Regions from separate parts of the Duganella rhizosphaerae genome, predicted to be linked through region 1. Evidence: predicted binding sites of a transcription regulator. Region 1 holds the regulator's gene; each other region holds the start of a gene.

Region 1 (5,583 bases):
CCTTCCGCCAGAAGCTCGACGGCGCCGGCGACCAATGGGTCGAAGGCCAGGCCGACCGTATCGAATACGACAACAAGACCGAGCTGGTCAAGCTGTTCGCCAAGGCCCAGGTCAAGCGCCTGGAAGGCAGCAAGCCGAGCAGCCAGGTCGACAGCGAATTCATTTCCTACGACAGCCGCAAGGAAGTGTTCGAGGTCAAGAACACCCCCACCGGCGACAGCAAGCCGGGCGGCGGACGCGGCACCATGGTGCTGCAGCCGTCGAGCAAGCTGGCGGTGCCGGCCGCAACGCCGGCGCCTGTGCCGACGCCGGGGAAATAAGCATGGAACCTTCCTGCGGTAGCACCCTGATCGTCAAAGGCCTGCAAAAGACTTACGGCAAGCGCCAGGTCGTGCATGACGTGTCCCTGCAAGTCGAATGCGGCGAAGTGGTGGGCCTGCTCGGCCCCAACGGCGCCGGCAAGACCACCTCGTTCTACATGATCGTCGGCCTGGTGCCGTCGGACGCCGGCAGCATCGATATCAGCGGCACCGACATCTCGTCGCTGCCGATCCACCGCCGCGCCTCGCTCGGCTTGTCCTACCTGCCGCAGGAAGCGTCGGTGTTCCGCAAGCTGACGGTGGAAGAAAATATCCGCGCCGTCCTCGAAATCCAGAAAGTGGACGGCAAGCCTTTATCCAAGGCTGCCATTGATGAACGGCTCAATACCCTGCTGGCCGATTTGCAGATCGAAAAGCTGCGCGAGAACCAGGCGCTGTCGCTGTCCGGCGGCGAGCGCCGCCGCGTGGAGATCGCGCGCGCACTGGCGACCAACCCGCGCTTCGTGCTGCTCGACGAACCATTCGCCGGGGTCGACCCGATTGCCGTGATTGAGATCCAGCGCATCGTGCGCTTCCTCAAGGAACGCGGCATCGGCGTCCTCATTACCGATCACAATGTGCGCGAGACGCTGGGCATCTGCGACCGCGCATATATCATCAACCAGGGCACGGTATTGGCTTCAGGCCGGCCAGACGACATCATCGCCAACGAATCGGTGCGTCGCGTGTACCTGGGTGAACACTTCCGTATGTAAAACCCATGAAACAGTCTTTGCAACTGCGCACGTCGCAGCACCTCGCGCTGACACCGCAATTGCAGCAGTCGATCCGGCTGCTGCAACTGTCGACGCTGGAGCTGCACCAGGAACTGGAACAGCTGCTGACCGATAATCCGCTGCTGGAGCGCCTCGACGACCCGCTGGACCGCTCGCTGCGGCTGCTGTCGGACGGCGCCATCAGCCAGCAAGCCCCGGTCGGCGACGCGCCGCCCGAAGGCCCGCCCAACGCGCAAGAGGCGCCGGCCGCCGACGCCGACAACTACGACGGCCCGGCCGCCGACACCGAAAGCACCAGCAGCGACGCCGACGTCGACTGGAGCGACGCCGGCCGCAGCAAGGCGCCCGACGACGAGGACTCGCGTCCGCAACTGGAGGCCAGCCACTGCACGCTGCGCGAGCACCTGATGGAGCAGATGCGGGTCACGGTGCTGGAGATGCGCGACCGCGCGCTGGTCGAGCTGATCATCGACGCGCTGGACGAGAACGGCTACCTCGAAGAATCGCTGGAAGAAATCCTGGCCCGCCTGCCGGAAGAGCTGGAGTTGGAGATCGACGAATTGCAGACCGCCTTGTCGATGCTGCAAAGCTTCGACCCGATGGGCGTCGGCGCGCGCAACGCGTCCGAATGCCTGGCGCTGCAGATCAAGCGCCTGCCGGGCATACCGATGGTGACGCGGCGCATGGCGCTGGCCATCGTTGAAAATCATTTGACCTGGTTTGCCCAGCGCGATTTCAACAAATTGAAGAAGGCGCTGCTGTGCGACGACGAGGATTTGCGCGAAGCACAAACCGTCATCCGCCAGTGCAATCCGCATCCGGGTTCGGCGTTCGCGTCGGACGTGTCGGACTACGTGGTGCCGGACGTGATCGTCAAAAAAGCGCGCAACGGCTGGCAAGTGAGCCTGAACAACGACGTCATGCCGCGCCTGCGCGTGAACGCCATGTACGCCAACCTGCTCAAGCAGGGAAAAGGCGAGGGCGCGATGGGCGCGCAGCTGCAGGAAGCGAAGTGGCTGATCAAGAATATGCGCCAGCGTTTCGACACGATTTTGCGCGTTGCACAAGCGATAGTAGAACGACAAAAGAACTTTTTCTCCCATGGCGCGGTTGCCATGCGCCCCCTTGTGCTTCGCGAAATTGCTGATACACTGGGACTACACGAGAGCACTATTTCTCGTGTAACAACTCAAAAATATATGCTGACCCCGCACGGTATGTTTGAGTTGAAATATTTCTTTGGTAGCCATGTCGCCACCGAAGCGGGGGGGGAAGCAAGTTCGACGGCGATACGCGCACTCATCGTGCAATTGACAGGAGCAGAAGACCCGAAAAATCCTTTATCCGACAGTAAGATTGCGGACATGCTGGGAGAACAAGGCATGGTGATTGCGCGACGCACTGTTGCCAAATATCGCGAAGCGTTGAAGATCCCGCCAGTCAGTCTCCGTAAATCTTTGTAGTTACTTGGTTCCTGCGCGCCCGGCAGTAATGGGCTCCGCACTAACCGTAAGAAGCGACATTATCTTTAGGAGTGTGTATGAATCTCACCATCAGTGGACATCATCTCGAAGTGACCTCGGCCATCCGTGAATACGTGCAGAACAAGCTGGAACGCGTCACCCGCCACTTTGATCAAGTGATTGATATTGCTGTCATCCTGACTGTAGATAACCTCAAAGAGAAAGAGAAACGCCAGAAGGCTGAAATCAACCTGCGCATGTCGGGCAAGACCGTCTACGTGGAAAGCCTGTCGCAGGACCTGTACGCCGCCATCGATACCTTGATCGACAAGCTGGATCGGCAGGTCATGAAATACAAAGCCAAGGTCCAAGAGCACGGCCACGATGCGATCAAGCATCTCCCGGATAGCTACGAACCCGCTGCCGCCGCCCTATAACAACGGCCCCGGCACCATCAAACTAGGGGCGCAGAGGCGCCCTTTTTTGCGCCTAAATGGTTTAGAGTAAACGTTTTCCTAATTCTTCCAATGGGAGTGGCATGAAACGAGCTAAACTATTTACGGCATGGCTGCTGACGCTAGCCTTTTCGGATGCCGTGGCCTCGGCTTGTCCTGCGCCGCCGCCGGCCGTGATCGACATCGACGCCAACAGCTATTACTCGGATGCGCATCACTCCGTCATCGATCCGGTGCTGCGTGCGCGCAATATCGCCAACACCAAGCCGATCGACGACTTCCTGGCCGAGGTGGCGCAGAACGCCAGCCAGGGCAACGCCGCCTGCGCGCTGGGCTGGCTGGAGAGCTGGGCCGGGCAGCGGGCCTTGCTGGGCAAGCTGTCCAGCGAGCAGGCCTGGTACGTGCGCAAGTGGACCCTGGGCGGCATGGCGCTGAGCTACGCCCGCGTCAAGCCGGCCGCCAGCCCGGCGCAGCAGCAGGCTATCGAAACCTGGTTCAAGACACTGGCCGACGCCACCATGGCGCATTCCGACGCGCACAAGGGCGCGCGCAATAACCACTACTACTGGGAGGGCCTGGCGGTGACGGCGGTGGGCGGCGTGACGCATGACGAGCGCTACCTCGCTTGGGGCCGTAAGGTGTTCGAACACGCGATGGGACAGGTGGCGGCGGACGGTTCGCTGCCGGCGGAAATGGAGCGCGCGGCCAAGGCCTTGCACTACCACGTGTTCGCCGCCGTGCCGCTGGTGATGAGCGCGTCCATCCTGGACCTGCACTCCGCCAAGCTGGACCAGTTGATGCGCTTCACGCTGGCCGCCGCGCAAGATCCGTCGGCGATGGAAAAGGCCACCGGCTTTGCGCAGGAACGGGCCAATGCCAGCGAGATGTCGTTCGCCATCCTCTACGCGCGGCACGAGGGCAGGGCGGAGCTGATGCCGGCCAAGGCCAACTTCCAGCCGCGCCTGGGCGGCGACCTCAACCTGGCCAATCCGCTTGAGCATCTGGCGCCCGGCAAGTCGCAGTAGAATAGGGTTTTCTCAACCACCCTATGTCCCTCATGAGCGAATACGTCCACACCAGCGTCAGCAACGGAACCGGCTTCATCACACTGGACCGGCCCAAGGCCCTGAACTCTTTGTCGCTGGCGATGGTGCGCGATATCACGCAGGCGCTGATGGCGTGGCGCGACGACAGCGGCGTGGCCGCCGTCGTCATCCGCAGCAGCAGCGAAAAGGCTTTCTGCGCCGGCGGCGACATCCGCTTCTTCTACGACGCCGGCCGCGCCACGCCGCAGGGCGGCAGCGCGCTGGTGGAGGATTTCTTCACCGAGGAATACGCGCTCAATCACCTGATCCATTTTTATCCGAAGCCCTACGTCGCGCTGATGGACGGCGTGGTCATGGGCGGCGGCATGGGCGTGGCGCAGGGCGGTCCTGATTGCCGCGTGCGCATCGTCACCGAGCGCACCAAGATGGCCATGCCGGAAGTGAACATCGGCCTGTTCCCGGACGTGGGTGGCAGCTATTTCCTGGCGCGCGCGCCGGGCAAGCTGGGCTGCTATCTGGGCGTCACCGGCGTCACCATCGGCGCGGCCGATGCGTTGCATGCGGGCCTGGCCGATCACTTTGTGCCGGGCGGCGAGATGGCGGCACTGTCGGCGCTGCTTGAGGCTACGCCGGGCGCGGAACTGGCCGCCACCATTGCCGCCTTCGCGGCGCCGTTCAAGGCCGCGGCGGGCGACAGCAAGCTGGCGGCCGAGCGCGCCGCCATCGACCGCCACTTCGGCGCCGGCTCGGTGCCCGCCATCATCGCCTCGCTGAAAACCGACGACGGCGCCTTCGCGCAAAAGACGCTGCAGGTGATGGCCACGCGCTCGCCGCTGATGATGTGCGTGACGCACGAGCTGGTGCAGCGCGGCGCCGCATTGGACGTGGCCGCCTGCCTGCGCATGGAGCGCACGCTGGTGCGCCACAACTTCGAAGACGGCGAAGTGATCGAAGGCGTGCGCGCGCTGGTCATCGACAAGGACAACGCGCCGCAATGGAAGCCGGCCTCATTGGACGAAGTCAGCGAGGCCATGGTGCAGCGCTTCTTCCAGCCGGTGTGGCCGGACTACGCCCACCCGCTGCGCCATCTGGACTAAGCGCCGATGGCCGTTGAACTGGACCGACTCGATATCCAGATATTGAACCTGCTGCAGGAGGACGCCACCGTCCCGCTGCGGCGCATCGCCGAGCAGGTGCACGCGTCGGCCGCCACCTGCCAGCGCCGCATCGCGCAGTTGCGCGCCAGCGGCGTGCTGGTCAAGGAGGTGGCGCTGGTGGACCGCGTGCGCGTCGGCCGTCCGCTGACGGCGTTCGTCACGGTGCAGCTGGAGCAGCAGAACACCTCGCTGCTGAAAATGTTCGAATCGCTGATGCGCGAAGAGCCCGACGTCATGGCCTGCTACGAAGTGGCGGGAGAATTCGACTTCATGTTGGTGGTGACGGCGGTGTCGATGGAAGCGTTTCAGGCCTTCACGCGGCGCGTGTTCACGTCGAATAACAACGTCAGCAACTACAAGAGCTTG
Region 2 (5,583 bases), on a different contig from region 1:
GACGGTTTTCGCGGTCAGCTTTTCGCGGGCCTGGCGGCCGGCGGCGCGCGCGTCCTCGATCAAGTCGTAGGCGCCCTTGTACAACGTGGTGACGTTGCCGGCGGCCTTGATCTTGTTGGACTCTTTGGCGTCGAAGAATTCATAGCCCATGCTGGCCGGCGAGGACAAACCGTCGCGCGTGCGGAAGCGGTTGGTGGCCTTGTCGACGGCGGTGGCGGTCAGCGGCGACCACAGACGGTGGATGTCCTGGTCGATGTAGGAGCCGTCGGTGGAGGCGAAGTACTTCTGCTGGTTCACCTGGAACAGGTTGGACGACATGAAGCTGGCGCCCGCGTCCAGGCCGGCCTTGTTGGCGGCGATCAGCATCTCGGCCTTTTCCTTGATCGCCACGGTGCGCCAGTCCTTCTTGAACGGCGTGGCCCATGCCACTTCGCCGACGCCCTTGACGGGGGCCAGCACCACAGGCTCGGTTTGCAGCTTGGCGTTGGCGCGCGCGATGGCGACCGCCTGGCGCGCGGCCGCTGCCACCGAGTCCAGCGTCATGACGTTGGTCGAGCAGAAGCCGTAGGCGCCGTTGGCGATCACGCGCACGCCGATGCCGGAGGATTCGGTGTTGACGATGTTTTCCACGTTCAGGTCGCGCGTGGTGAGGAACTGGTTCAGGTAGCGGCCGATACGCACGTCGCAGTAGCTGGCGCCGGCCTTGGTGGCGGCGTTCAGCGCGGCGTCGGCCAGCGATTTCTTGAACTGCACGGCCACGGGGTTGAGCAGCTCTTCGGCCGCGATGGCGTTGCCGAAGACAGGAATCAGCAGGCTGCCACCGGCGGCCGCACTAACTTTTAGAAATGAACGTCGTTCCACATTAACTCCCTGAAAAATGTAACAGGGCCGGAACTTAGTCCGGCCCCTGATGCTTTAAACCGCGTCCGACAACGAGGTGAAGTTGAAGTCGCGTACCCGCATCGCCGGTATCAGCAGCTGGAACTGCGACTCGTCACCCGCCAGGATCTCCGGCCGCCCCAGCTCCTCGATGTTGTTCAACATCGTCACCGGGCTTTCGTTGAAGCGGAAGTTCTTGATCGGATGCTTGATCTTGCCGTTCTCGATGTAGAAGGTGCCGTCGCGCGTCAAGCCGGTCAGCAGCACCGACTGCGGATCGACCATGCGGATGTACCAGGTGCGGGTCACCAGCACGCCCTTCTTGGTGTTGGCGATCAGCTCCTCGGTCGACTTGTTGGTGCCGGCCATGATGATGTTGCCCGGCGATCCGACGGCGCGCTTGCCCTGCTTCTTGGCCCAGTAGGTCGAGTAATCGAGGTTGGCGATCTTGCCGCCCTTGATGATGTCCTGGCGTTCGCGCGCCAACATGTTCTGGCCGTCCCACGGCAGCACCGCCACGTCCTTGTCCCATGGATCGGCCCAGACGTTGACCTGTTCGTCGAACAGCTTCTCGCCCATGCGGTTGCCGCCGCCCTTTTTCGACAGGAAGCTGCGGCCCTCGTCGGCCTGGCGCGCGTCGAAGCCGTTGAACATGAAGCCCAGCAGGTCCGAGGTCGCCGCCGGCTCCAGGATCACCGTGTAGCGGCCCGGCTCCAGCGCCTTGGCGTCCACCGAACGCAGCGCTTTTTCAATCGCCACGTTGGACGCTTCGCGCGCGTCGAACTTGCTGACGTCGCCCACGCTGCGCTTGACCCAGCCCGAACCGCGGCCGTCTTCGGTGCGCACGGTCACGGTGAAGTCCAGCCCCGTGTCCTGCTGGTAGCCGAACACGCCGTTCGAGTTGGCGATGACGTTGAACTTGGTGCTGTCGCTGAAGAAGCCGGCCGCCACCAGCTTGTTCTTCTTGCTGTTCTCGATGCTGTAGGCCGCCACCTGCGCGCGGAATTCAGGATCGATGTCGGCGGTCTTCTGGAAGAAGGTCTCGCTGGCCTTGTATTGCTGCTTGGTCGGCGTCGGCATGAACTCCGGATTTTCCGGCGCCAGGCGGGCCAGGTCTTCCGCACGGCGCACCACTTTTTCCAGCGACTTGTCGTCAAACTCGTTGATGGTGGCCGTGCCCTGCTTCTTGCCGAAAGCGACCGACACCGCCAGCTGCGTGTCCTCGATCAAGCCGGCGGTCGACACGGCGTTGCGCGCGTAGCGGATGTTGCCCTTGCGGCTGCCGGTGATGCTCACTTCGCACTGGTCGCCCTTGGAAAAGGACAGCACTTTGTCGCTGATGCGTTTTGCTTCGTCTTGACTCAAATTCTTCATCTCGTGGTCTCCAGGGCTTAGCCGATTTTGCGTGCGGTGTTGATGACGTTGATGCCGTTGAAGCGCGCCGTGCTGGCGCCATGCGACACCACCGACACCTGCGAAGGCTGGCCTTTACCGTCAAAGAAGGAACCGCCCATGCGCCAATCGCGCTCGTCGCACAGACCGGCGCAGGCGTTCCAGAACTCCTGGGTGTTCGATTGATACGCCACGTCTTCCAGCATCTCGCCGATCTTGCCGTTCTTGATTTCGTAGAACAGCTGGCCGCCGAACTGGAAGTTGTAGCGCTGCTGGTCGATCGAGAAGGAACCGTCGCCGACGATGTAGATGCCCTTCTTGACGTCCTTGACCATTTCGTCCGGCGTCATCTTCTTTTTACCGGCTTGCAGCGAGACGTTGGGCATGCGCTGGAACTGCACGCTGCTCCAGTTGTCCGCGTACGAGCAGCCGTGCGATTCCTTCTCGCCGATGATGTGGGCCTGGTCGCGCGTGGCCTGGTAGTTGACCAGGATGCCGTCCTTGATGATGTCCCAGCGCTTGCACTTGACGCCTTCGTCGTCGTAGCCGACGTTGGCCAGCGAGCCCGGGGTGGTCTTGTCGGCGACGATGTTGACCATCTCCGAGCCGTACTTGAACTTCTTGGACTGCCATTTGTCGAGCGTGGCGAAGCTGGTGCCGGCGTAGTTGGCCTCGTAGCCCAGCACGCGATCGAGCTCGGTCGGGTGGCCGACCGATTCGTGGATGGTCAGCCACAGGTGTTCCGGCGACAGCACCAGGTCGTACTTGCCCGGCTCGACCGACTTGGCGGTCAACTTCTGCTTGGCCTGCTTGCCGGCCGCGCGCGCATCTTCGATCAGGTCGTAGGACTTGGTGTACAGCGTGGTCACGCCGCCGGCCGCCTTGATCTTGTGCTCCGGACGCGCGTCCAGGTATTCGTAGCCCATGCCGACCGGCGACGACAGGCCCTGGCGCGAACGGAACTTGTTGGTCTTCTGGTCGACGGCGGTGGCGAACACCGGCATCCACAGGCGGTGCACGTCCTGGTCGATGTAGGAGCCGTCGGTGGAGGCGAAGTACTTCTGCTGGTTGACCTGGAACAGCAGCGACTGCATGAAGCTGGCGCCGCCCTCCATGCCGGCCTTGTTGGCGGCGATCAGCAGCTCGGCCTTGTCCTTGATGGCGACGGTGCGCCAGTCCTTGACGATGGGCGTGGCCCACGACACTTCGCCGACGCCCTTGACCGGGGCCAGGATCACCGGCTCGGTCTGCAGCTTGGCGTTGGCCTTGGCGATGGCGACCGCCTGGCGCGCGGCGGCGGCGACGCCGTCCGGGCTCATGTCGTTGGTGGCGGCGAAGCCGTAGGCGCCGCCGGCGATCACGCGCACGCCGACCCCGGCCGATTCCGTGTTGACCACGTTCTCGACGTTCAGGTCGCGGGTGGTGATGAACTGGTTCAGGTAGCGGCCCACGCGCACGTCGCAGTAGGAGGCGCCGGCCTGGGTCGCCGCGGTCATCGCGGTATCGGCCAGCATTTTCTTGAATTGCAGGGCGACTGGCTTGAGCAGTTCTTCCGCCGCGATTGCGCGACCGAAGGCGGGCAGCAGCATCGTGCCCAGGGCCAGACTACTAACATTGAGGAATGCACGTCGTTCCATCGTATCTCCAAAAACGTAACAGCAAGGATTAGATTGCGGGCCGGTCGCCCGGGGTTCTGCTTTTTATTTGCTTTTCTAGCTGGAACTACTTCGTTACCGCTCGTTGCTTTGCACTACACCTGAATATCCGCCGCCGTTTCCGCCGGTTTAGCAATATTAGCGCCGGATTAAGGAAGGGGATAGGCAAAATTTGTGCCACGGGGATTCATGTTGCAAGTTGGTGTGGCGGCAGGAGTTTGAGAGCTACGCCAGCGGTGCAGTGTCCGCCGATCTGTCCGCCCGACTGTCCGCCAGTGTCCGAAAGTGTCCGCCAGGTGTCCGCCGGGGTGGCCGTCACGGTCGGGCGGAGCGCCGTCCCAATTCGCTTGACCTTCCGACAAGCCTGCACCATGATCGCGCAGGGCGAGCGGCCGCGCATCGTCCGAACAAACGAACCCTCAGGAGACTTTGCATGAAACGAACCGTACTTGCCGCCCTGGCCACCACCATGCTGATCGCCGGCGGCGCCGGCGCCGCCGAAGATGCGGCGCTGAAGGCCGCCATCGCCGCGCCGTCGCGCACGCCGGCCAACGTCGAGCGCGACGTCTACCGCCATCCGTATGAAACGCTGGCCTTCTTCGGCATCAAGCCGAGCATGACGGTGGTCGAGCTGGCGCCGGGCGGCGGCTGGTACACCGAGATCCTGGCGCCCTACCTGCGCGAGCACGGCAAGCTGATCGCCGCCGGCGACGACCTGGCTTCGCCCGACGCCAACGAGCGCAAGGGCGCCGAGCGCTTCATGGCGCGCCTGAACGCCAAGCCGGAGGTGTACAACAAGGTGGCGCTGGGCGTGTTCTCGCCGCCGCGCAAGTACGAGTTCGCGCCGGCCGGCAGCGTCGACATGGTGCTGACTTTCCGCAACGTCCACAACTGGATGGAGACCGGCCCGGACAACCTGAAGACCTTGTTCGGCAGCGTCTACGCCAGCCTGAAGAAAGGCGGCGTGTTCGGCGTGGTCGAGCACCGCCTGCCGGCCTCGAAGGTGCAGGACAAGGACGCCAGCAGCGGCTATATGCACGAGAAATATGTGATCGGCCTGGCCGAGGCGGCCGGCTTCAAGCTGGCGGACAAGTCGGAAGTGAACGCCAATCCCAAGGACAACGCCGAGCACAAGGGCGGCGTCTGGGCGCTGCCGCCGACCTACACCAACAAGGACCAGGACCGCGCGATGTACAAGGCCATCGGCGAGAGCGACCGCATGACGCTGAAGTTCGTCAAGCCCTGACCCCGAACCGGCGCGCCGCCGCCGGGGTCAGACCCCGTACGGGGTCTGACCCCTGTTCGGCCCTGCGGGGTTAGAAGCGCGTGAACTTGTTCTCGTCGGGCGCGCCGTCGGCCACCAGGTCGAGCTTGCGCGCCTGACGCGCGGGCTTGGCGCCGCCGGTCTTCAGCACCACCGGCCGGCGCGCCAATCCGCCGCGCGGCGCCTCGTCGGCCGCGTACTGCTTGAACACCGTCATCAGCCGGGTCAGCTGCTCGGCCTGCGCGCTCATCTCTTCCGACGTGGCCGCCAGTTCCTCCGAGCTGGCGGCGTTGATCTGGGTGGTCTGGCTGAGCTGACCGACCGCGCTGTTAATCTGCCGCACGCCGGAGCTCTGCTCTTCCGACGCCGCCGAAATCTCCTGCACCAGGTCCG
Region 3 (5,583 bases), on a different contig from region 1:
CAGGATGCCGCGGCGGTCGGCGTCGCGGGCGCGCTGTTCGGCGCTGTCGACGCGCGGAAAGTCGCCCGGCGTGCTGACCGGCGCCGGCACGTTGCCGCTGCGCGCAGGCGTGCCCTGGCGGCGCGGTGGCGCCGGGATCACCGTGCCCGGCAAATCCATGGACTTGCAATAGCTGCCGCGGTTGATGTCGGTGTACTCGATGCCGCCGTTGGGCGTGACGCACTTGTAGATCTGCGCCTGGGCCGCACCGCAGCCCAGCAGCGCCAGCAACACGCATCGTTTAAAGCTAGTTGTCATTCGAAATCCATGGGTGAAACTATCCATCCCGAATATACAACATCCAAAGAAAAACGCGGGGAAAGCTCTGCTCGCCCCGCGTTTTTTGCTTCACTACAAGCATCGGCGCTGCCGATGCGTTGCAATTACAGCGAGTAGTACATGTCGAACTCGGCAGGGTGAGTCGTCATGCGCATGCGCTGGACGTCCTGCATTTTCAGTTCGATGTAAGCGTCGATCATGGAATCGCTGAACACGCCGCCACGGGTCAGGAACTCGCGGTCTTTGTTCAGGTTGTCCAGCGCTTCTTCCAGCGAAGCGCACACGGTTGGGATCAGTGCGTCTTCTTCCGGCGGCAGGTGGTACAGATCTTTCGATGCTGCCTCGCCCGGGTGGATCTTGTTGGCGATACCGTCCAGACCAGCCATCAGCAGCGCTGCGAAGCACAGGTAAACGTTGGCCAGTGGATCCGGGAAGCGGGTTTCGATACGGCGGCCCTTAGGATTGGCCACGTGCGGAATACGGATCGAAGCCGAACGATTCTTGGCCGAGTACGCCAGTTTGACTGGAGCTTCGTAGCCTGGAACCAGACGCTTGTACGAGTTGGTGCCTGGGTTGGTGATCGCGTTCAGTGCCTTGGCGTGCTTGATGATGCCGCCGATGTAGTACAGCGCGGTGTCGGACAGGCCGGCATAGCCGTCGCCGGCGAACAGGTTGACGCCGTCTTTCCAGATCGACTGGTGCACGTGCATGCCGGAACCGTTGTCGCCAACGATAGGCTTAGGCATGAAGGTGGCGGTCTTGCCATAGCTGTGGGCCACGTTCCAGACCACGTATTTCAGGTTCTGGGTCCAGTCGGCGCGCTCGACCAGGGTCGAGAACTTGGTGCCGATTTCGTTCTGGCCGGCGCCGGCCACTTCGTGGTGGTGCACTTCGACCGGGATGCCCAGCGATTCCAGGATCAGGCACATTTCCGAACGCATGTCCTGGAAGCTGTCCACTGGTGGCACTGGGAAGTAGCCGCCCTTGACGGTCGGACGGTGGCCGGTGTTGCCGCCTTCGAGCTTCTCGCCGGTGGTCCACGAGGCTTCTTCGGAATCGATCTTGACGAAGCAGCCGGACATGTCGATCTTCCAGCGCACGCTGTCGAAGATGAAGAACTCTGGCTCCGGGCCGAAGTAGGCGGTGTCGCCCATGCCGGACGATTTCAGGTAGGCTTCAGCGCGCTTGGCGATGGAGCGTGGATCGCGGTCGTAACCCTTGCCGTCGGCAGGCTCGATGACGTCGCACTGCATGAACAGCGTGGTCTCTTCCATGAACGGGTCGATGTTCGCGGTGTTTGGATCTGGCAGCAGAATCATGTCCGAAGCTTCGATGCCTTTCCAGCCGGCGATCGAAGAACCGTCGAATGCGTGACCCGATTCGAACTTGTCGATGTCGAAGTGCGACACAGGCACGGTGACGTGCTGTTCTTTACCACGGGTGTCGGCGAAACGGAAATCAACGAATTTGACTTCGTTTTCCTGGACCATTTTCAGAACTTCTGCGGCTGTCATTGCCATGCGTATCTCCTAAAGGAATGTGGGGCTCGTGCGCTCTTGGTAAGCAGTATCCGTGCCAGCTCAAAACTCATCAGCTTATGTCGATAGCGTCTTTGAACTTGCTGGCAAAATGAATCTAAAATTCGCAAGCAGGCCAAAATGCCACTATTTGAGGCAACTCAATACCGCACCAACTGAGTGCATGTTCGAGATATTGCACCTGTTTTGTGCATTTTTGGAGAATTCCCGAAAAATGCACGGCTTTGGTGCGTCTGCGTGTGGTGCGGACGCAGGAGGCCTATAATAAACTCAAACTTATTTCTGGAACATGACATGAGCAAAATAGACGATATTCTTGCGCTGGCCCGCAGCCGCAGCAAAGACTGGCCCTATGCCGGCGCCGTGACGCCGCAGGAAGCGTATGAACTGATCAGCGCCGACAACGCGATCAAGCTGGTCGATGTGCGCACCCATGCCGAGCGCGACTGGGTGGGCCGGGTGGCGATACCGGAAGCCCAACATGGTGCGGTCCAGTGGAGTCTGTATCCGGGCGGGATCGCCAACCATGAGTTCATCGAGCAGCTGAACTCGGTGGCGCGCAAGGACCAGGTGATTTTGTTCCTGTGCCGTTCCGGCGTGCGTTCGCGCAGCGCCGCCAAGCTGGCCACCGAACACGGCTACCAGCACTGCTACGACATCCTGGAAGGCTTCGAGGGCGACAAGGACGAGCACGGCCACCGCAAAAACGTCAGCGGCTGGTGCAAGGCCGAGCTGCCCTGGACCGGCGCTTAACAGTTGCATCAAATCGAGCACAGCGTCGTTGCACCGCCTCGCCGTGCTAACGCACTGTCTTCGGCGGCGCGCCTAGCTGCGCTCAATTTAAAGCAACTGCTTAGACCGCCACCGCCTCATCCGGCGCGGGCGCCGACTCGCCCATCAGGAACTGGATGCGCTTGCGCACGAACTGGATGTGGCTGCGCAAGCCGTACAAGCCGTCCGCGAACGATAGCGGGATCGACACCTGGTTGACCAGGTCCTCGATCTCGTTCAGGCGCGCCAGCTGGCTCTCGTAGACCTGCATCCGGTTCTCATCCGACGCCTCCTCCACCGCCTGCTCCACCGCACGCAGCTGGCCGTACCAGCGGTACACGCGCGAACGGATGCGCCACACGTACAGCGGCGGCACCACCTTGGACAGCGGCAGTATCAACGCGCCCAGCGCCACCACCACGACCCACATGCGGTCAAAGAAATTCGCCAGCCAGAACGTCATGTAGCGTTGCAGCAGCGGCGGGCCGCTCTTGTAGAACTTGGCCGCCTCGGCGTCCACCGGGATCTCGGTGTACTTGGCCGATGGGAACTGGCCCTGCTGCGAGAACCAGCCGGCGCCGCTGTGAATGCTGCTGGCCGCCTGCACGAACAGGTCGGTCAGCGCCGGATGCAGGTCGTCGCGCGCCACCAGCGTGGCGGTCGGGGCGATCAGGTTGTAGTCCTCGGCCGGGATATCGCGGCCCAGGTCGACGATCCCCTGCGGCAGCACCACGTGCGTCAAAAAGGGCAGCTTGCGGGCGTAGGCTTCCGCCTGGTTGAAGTTGAACAGCTTGATGCCCGGCGTTTGCAGCAGCATCTGGATCAGCGGCGCCTCCGGGGCCGAGGTGAACACCAGGCCGTCGATGCGTCCTTCCAGCAGCTCCACCGTGGCCGGCGTGTTGGCCAGCGAGAAGCGCTCCACTTCGCCCTTCTCGACGCCGTTCAGCTCCAGCACCTGGCGGAACAGGCGCGGGGCGCCGGCGCCTCTGGGGCCGTAGTTGATCTTCAGGCCACGCAGCTGCGTCAGCTGGGTGATGGGCGGCTTGCCCTTGGTCTCGCGCAGGAACAGCCACAGCGGCTCGACAAACAGGCTGCCCAGCGAGGTCAGGCCTTCACGCTCGGCCGCTTCCTCGTTGGTGGAACCGCTTTGGACGAAGGCGATATCGACTTCGCCGGCCTTCAGGCGCTTGAGGTTTTCGCCGGAGCCGGCGGACGGCACCAGCGTCACCTTGACGCCGTGCTTGGCCAGCGCGGCCGCGTATTTCTTACCGAACTCGGCGTAGGCGCTGTTTTCCTGGCCGGTGGCCAGGCGCACCGTACGCGGCGGCGCCGGATCCACCAGCCAGTAGGCCAGCAGGCAGACACCGGCGATCAGGGCGATGGTGGGCGCGGCGGCGACAAACAAGTCCCGCATGGAGAACTGCGTGAACTTGAGGATTTTGGACATGTGGTGGCGTATCGGTTTCATGGGCTGATACATTGCCAACAAATGAGCAACTATGCAAGGGAAACACGCCGCTGCCGATTGAGCGGCGCCTTACCCCTTTGAGGCCGAGGGTCGGACCCCGTCTGGGGTCCGACCCTGGTGCGCCGCCGTGCGGGGTGAAATCAGCCGCCGCAGGCCTGCAGCGGCGGCGTCACCGCCGCCGTGGCGTTGCCGCCGGTCTTGACGATCACCGGCGGCGTCGGCCCCGGCTTGGCGATCGGATGCGGCTCGATCAGCGGCATCAGGTTGGGCGCCAGCACCACCAGCAGCTGCACCGGCAGCGCGCTGGTGAAGTCGTAGTGCTTCGAATCCGGCCCGTGCACATAGGCCGTCATCGAACCAAAGAAGCGCTCGCCGATGTTGAACACAAACGTCGCCGACCGGTTCACATAGCGTGACTCGATCAGGCGTCCGCCGCCGCCGTAGACGTCGAAGCGCTGGTCGCCGGTGCCGGTCTTGCCGCCGACCGGGATCACCTTGCCGTCCGAACCGACGAAGGCCATGCGCGCCCGCTTGGCGGTGCCGTCCGACACCACGCCGCGGATCGCATCGGCCACCACGCGCGCCACCTCCGGCGCCAGCACTTGCTCGTTGGCGGTCGGCTTGCCCTTGGTGACCACGGTCTCGTACGGCGTGCCCTCGGCGAAATGCAGCGAGCTGATGCGCTGGCTGCTCTTGCGCACGCCGCCGTTGACGATAATCCCCATCAGCTCCGCCAGCGCCGCCGGCCGGTCGGCCGAGGCGCCCAAGGTGGTCGCATACGAAGGCACCAGCGAATCGAACGGATAGCCCATCTTCTTCCACTGCTTGTGGATTTCCATGAAGCCTTCCACCTCGATCAGGCCGACGATGCGCTTGTCCTGCGCGTGCTTGTGGTGGGTCTTGAACAGCCACTGGTAGACTTCCTGCCGCTCCTTCTCGCTGGCCGCGGTCATCTGCGACAGCGTGGCGCCCGGATGCAAGCGCATATACGCCGCCATCCACAGCTCCAGCGGGTGCACGCTGGCCAGGTAGCCGCGATCGGCCAGCGACCACTTGTCGATCGCATACTGATCGTACAGCTTGGCCACGCGCTCTTCCGGCACCTCGTTTTGCGACGGCAGGTTGTCCTTCAGGAAGGCGGCAAACTGCTGCTGATTGGCGGTCGGATACAGGGTGCGGTGGATCACCGCCAGCCGCACCGGCGTGCTGCGGATATTCGCCAGCAGGATCTTGTCCAGCTCGGACTCCGGCTTGCCCTTGTACTTGGCGTAGAAGCGGCCCAGGAATTCCTTGCCTTCCTTGTCGGCGAAGCGCGCCAGGTATTGGGCGCGGCGCGGATCGTCCGAATCGGCCAGCAGCGATGCCGACGAGCCCGGCGTCTGGAACATGTAGTACTTGGCGACGTCGCGCATCAGGCGCACGAACACCAGGTTGGTCGAATGGCGCAGCGCCTCGGTCACGGTCAGGATCTTGCCGTTGTCGTCCTTC

The links. Region 1 encodes sigma-54, which starts transcription at its own class of promoters, with help from an activator protein. Its sites were predicted from a motif close to TGGCANGNAANCTGCTTT; they were not measured.
Region 2: a site for sigma-54 is predicted at 4,089-4,106, ahead of RUGAMON1_RS30240 (TldD/PmbA family protein). Genes of this name have one in related genera too.
Region 3: a site for sigma-54 is predicted at 1,879-1,896, ahead of glnA (type I glutamate--ammonia ligase). Genes of this name have one in related genera too.

The regions. Positions count from the first base shown of each region.
Region 1 covers NZ_BPWK01000016.1:82,682-88,264, reverse strand. The annotation lists gene lptA (lipopolysaccharide transport periplasmic protein LptA) at 1-320, shown strand, start outside; gene lptB (LPS export ABC transporter ATP-binding protein) at 323-1,075, shown strand; gene RUGAMON1_RS26835 (RNA polymerase factor sigma-54) at 1,081-2,559, shown strand; gene hpf (ribosome hibernation-promoting factor, HPF/YfiA family) at 2,637-2,996, shown strand; gene RUGAMON1_RS26825 (alginate lyase family protein) at 3,098-4,039, shown strand; gene RUGAMON1_RS26820 (enoyl-CoA hydratase/isomerase family protein) at 4,072-5,157, shown strand; gene RUGAMON1_RS26815 (Lrp/AsnC family transcriptional regulator) at 5,164-5,583, shown strand, end outside.
Region 2 covers NZ_BPWK01000022.1:40,951-46,533, forward strand. The annotation lists gene RUGAMON1_RS30230 (TldD/PmbA family protein) at 1-861, opposite strand, end outside; gene RUGAMON1_RS30235 (TldD/PmbA family protein) at 916-2,253, opposite strand; gene RUGAMON1_RS30240 (TldD/PmbA family protein) at 2,271-3,908, opposite strand; gene RUGAMON1_RS30245 (class I SAM-dependent methyltransferase) at 4,360-5,172, shown strand; gene RUGAMON1_RS30250 (methyl-accepting chemotaxis protein) at 5,243-5,583, opposite strand, start outside.
Region 3 covers NZ_BPWK01000002.1:463,721-469,303, reverse strand. The annotation lists gene RUGAMON1_RS06050 (DUF4124 domain-containing protein) at 1-297, opposite strand, end outside; gene glnA (type I glutamate--ammonia ligase) at 423-1,838, opposite strand; gene RUGAMON1_RS06040 (rhodanese-like domain-containing protein) at 2,151-2,609, shown strand; gene RUGAMON1_RS06035 (TAXI family TRAP transporter solute-binding subunit) at 2,710-4,074, opposite strand; gene RUGAMON1_RS06030 (transglycosylase domain-containing protein) at 4,236-5,583, opposite strand, start outside.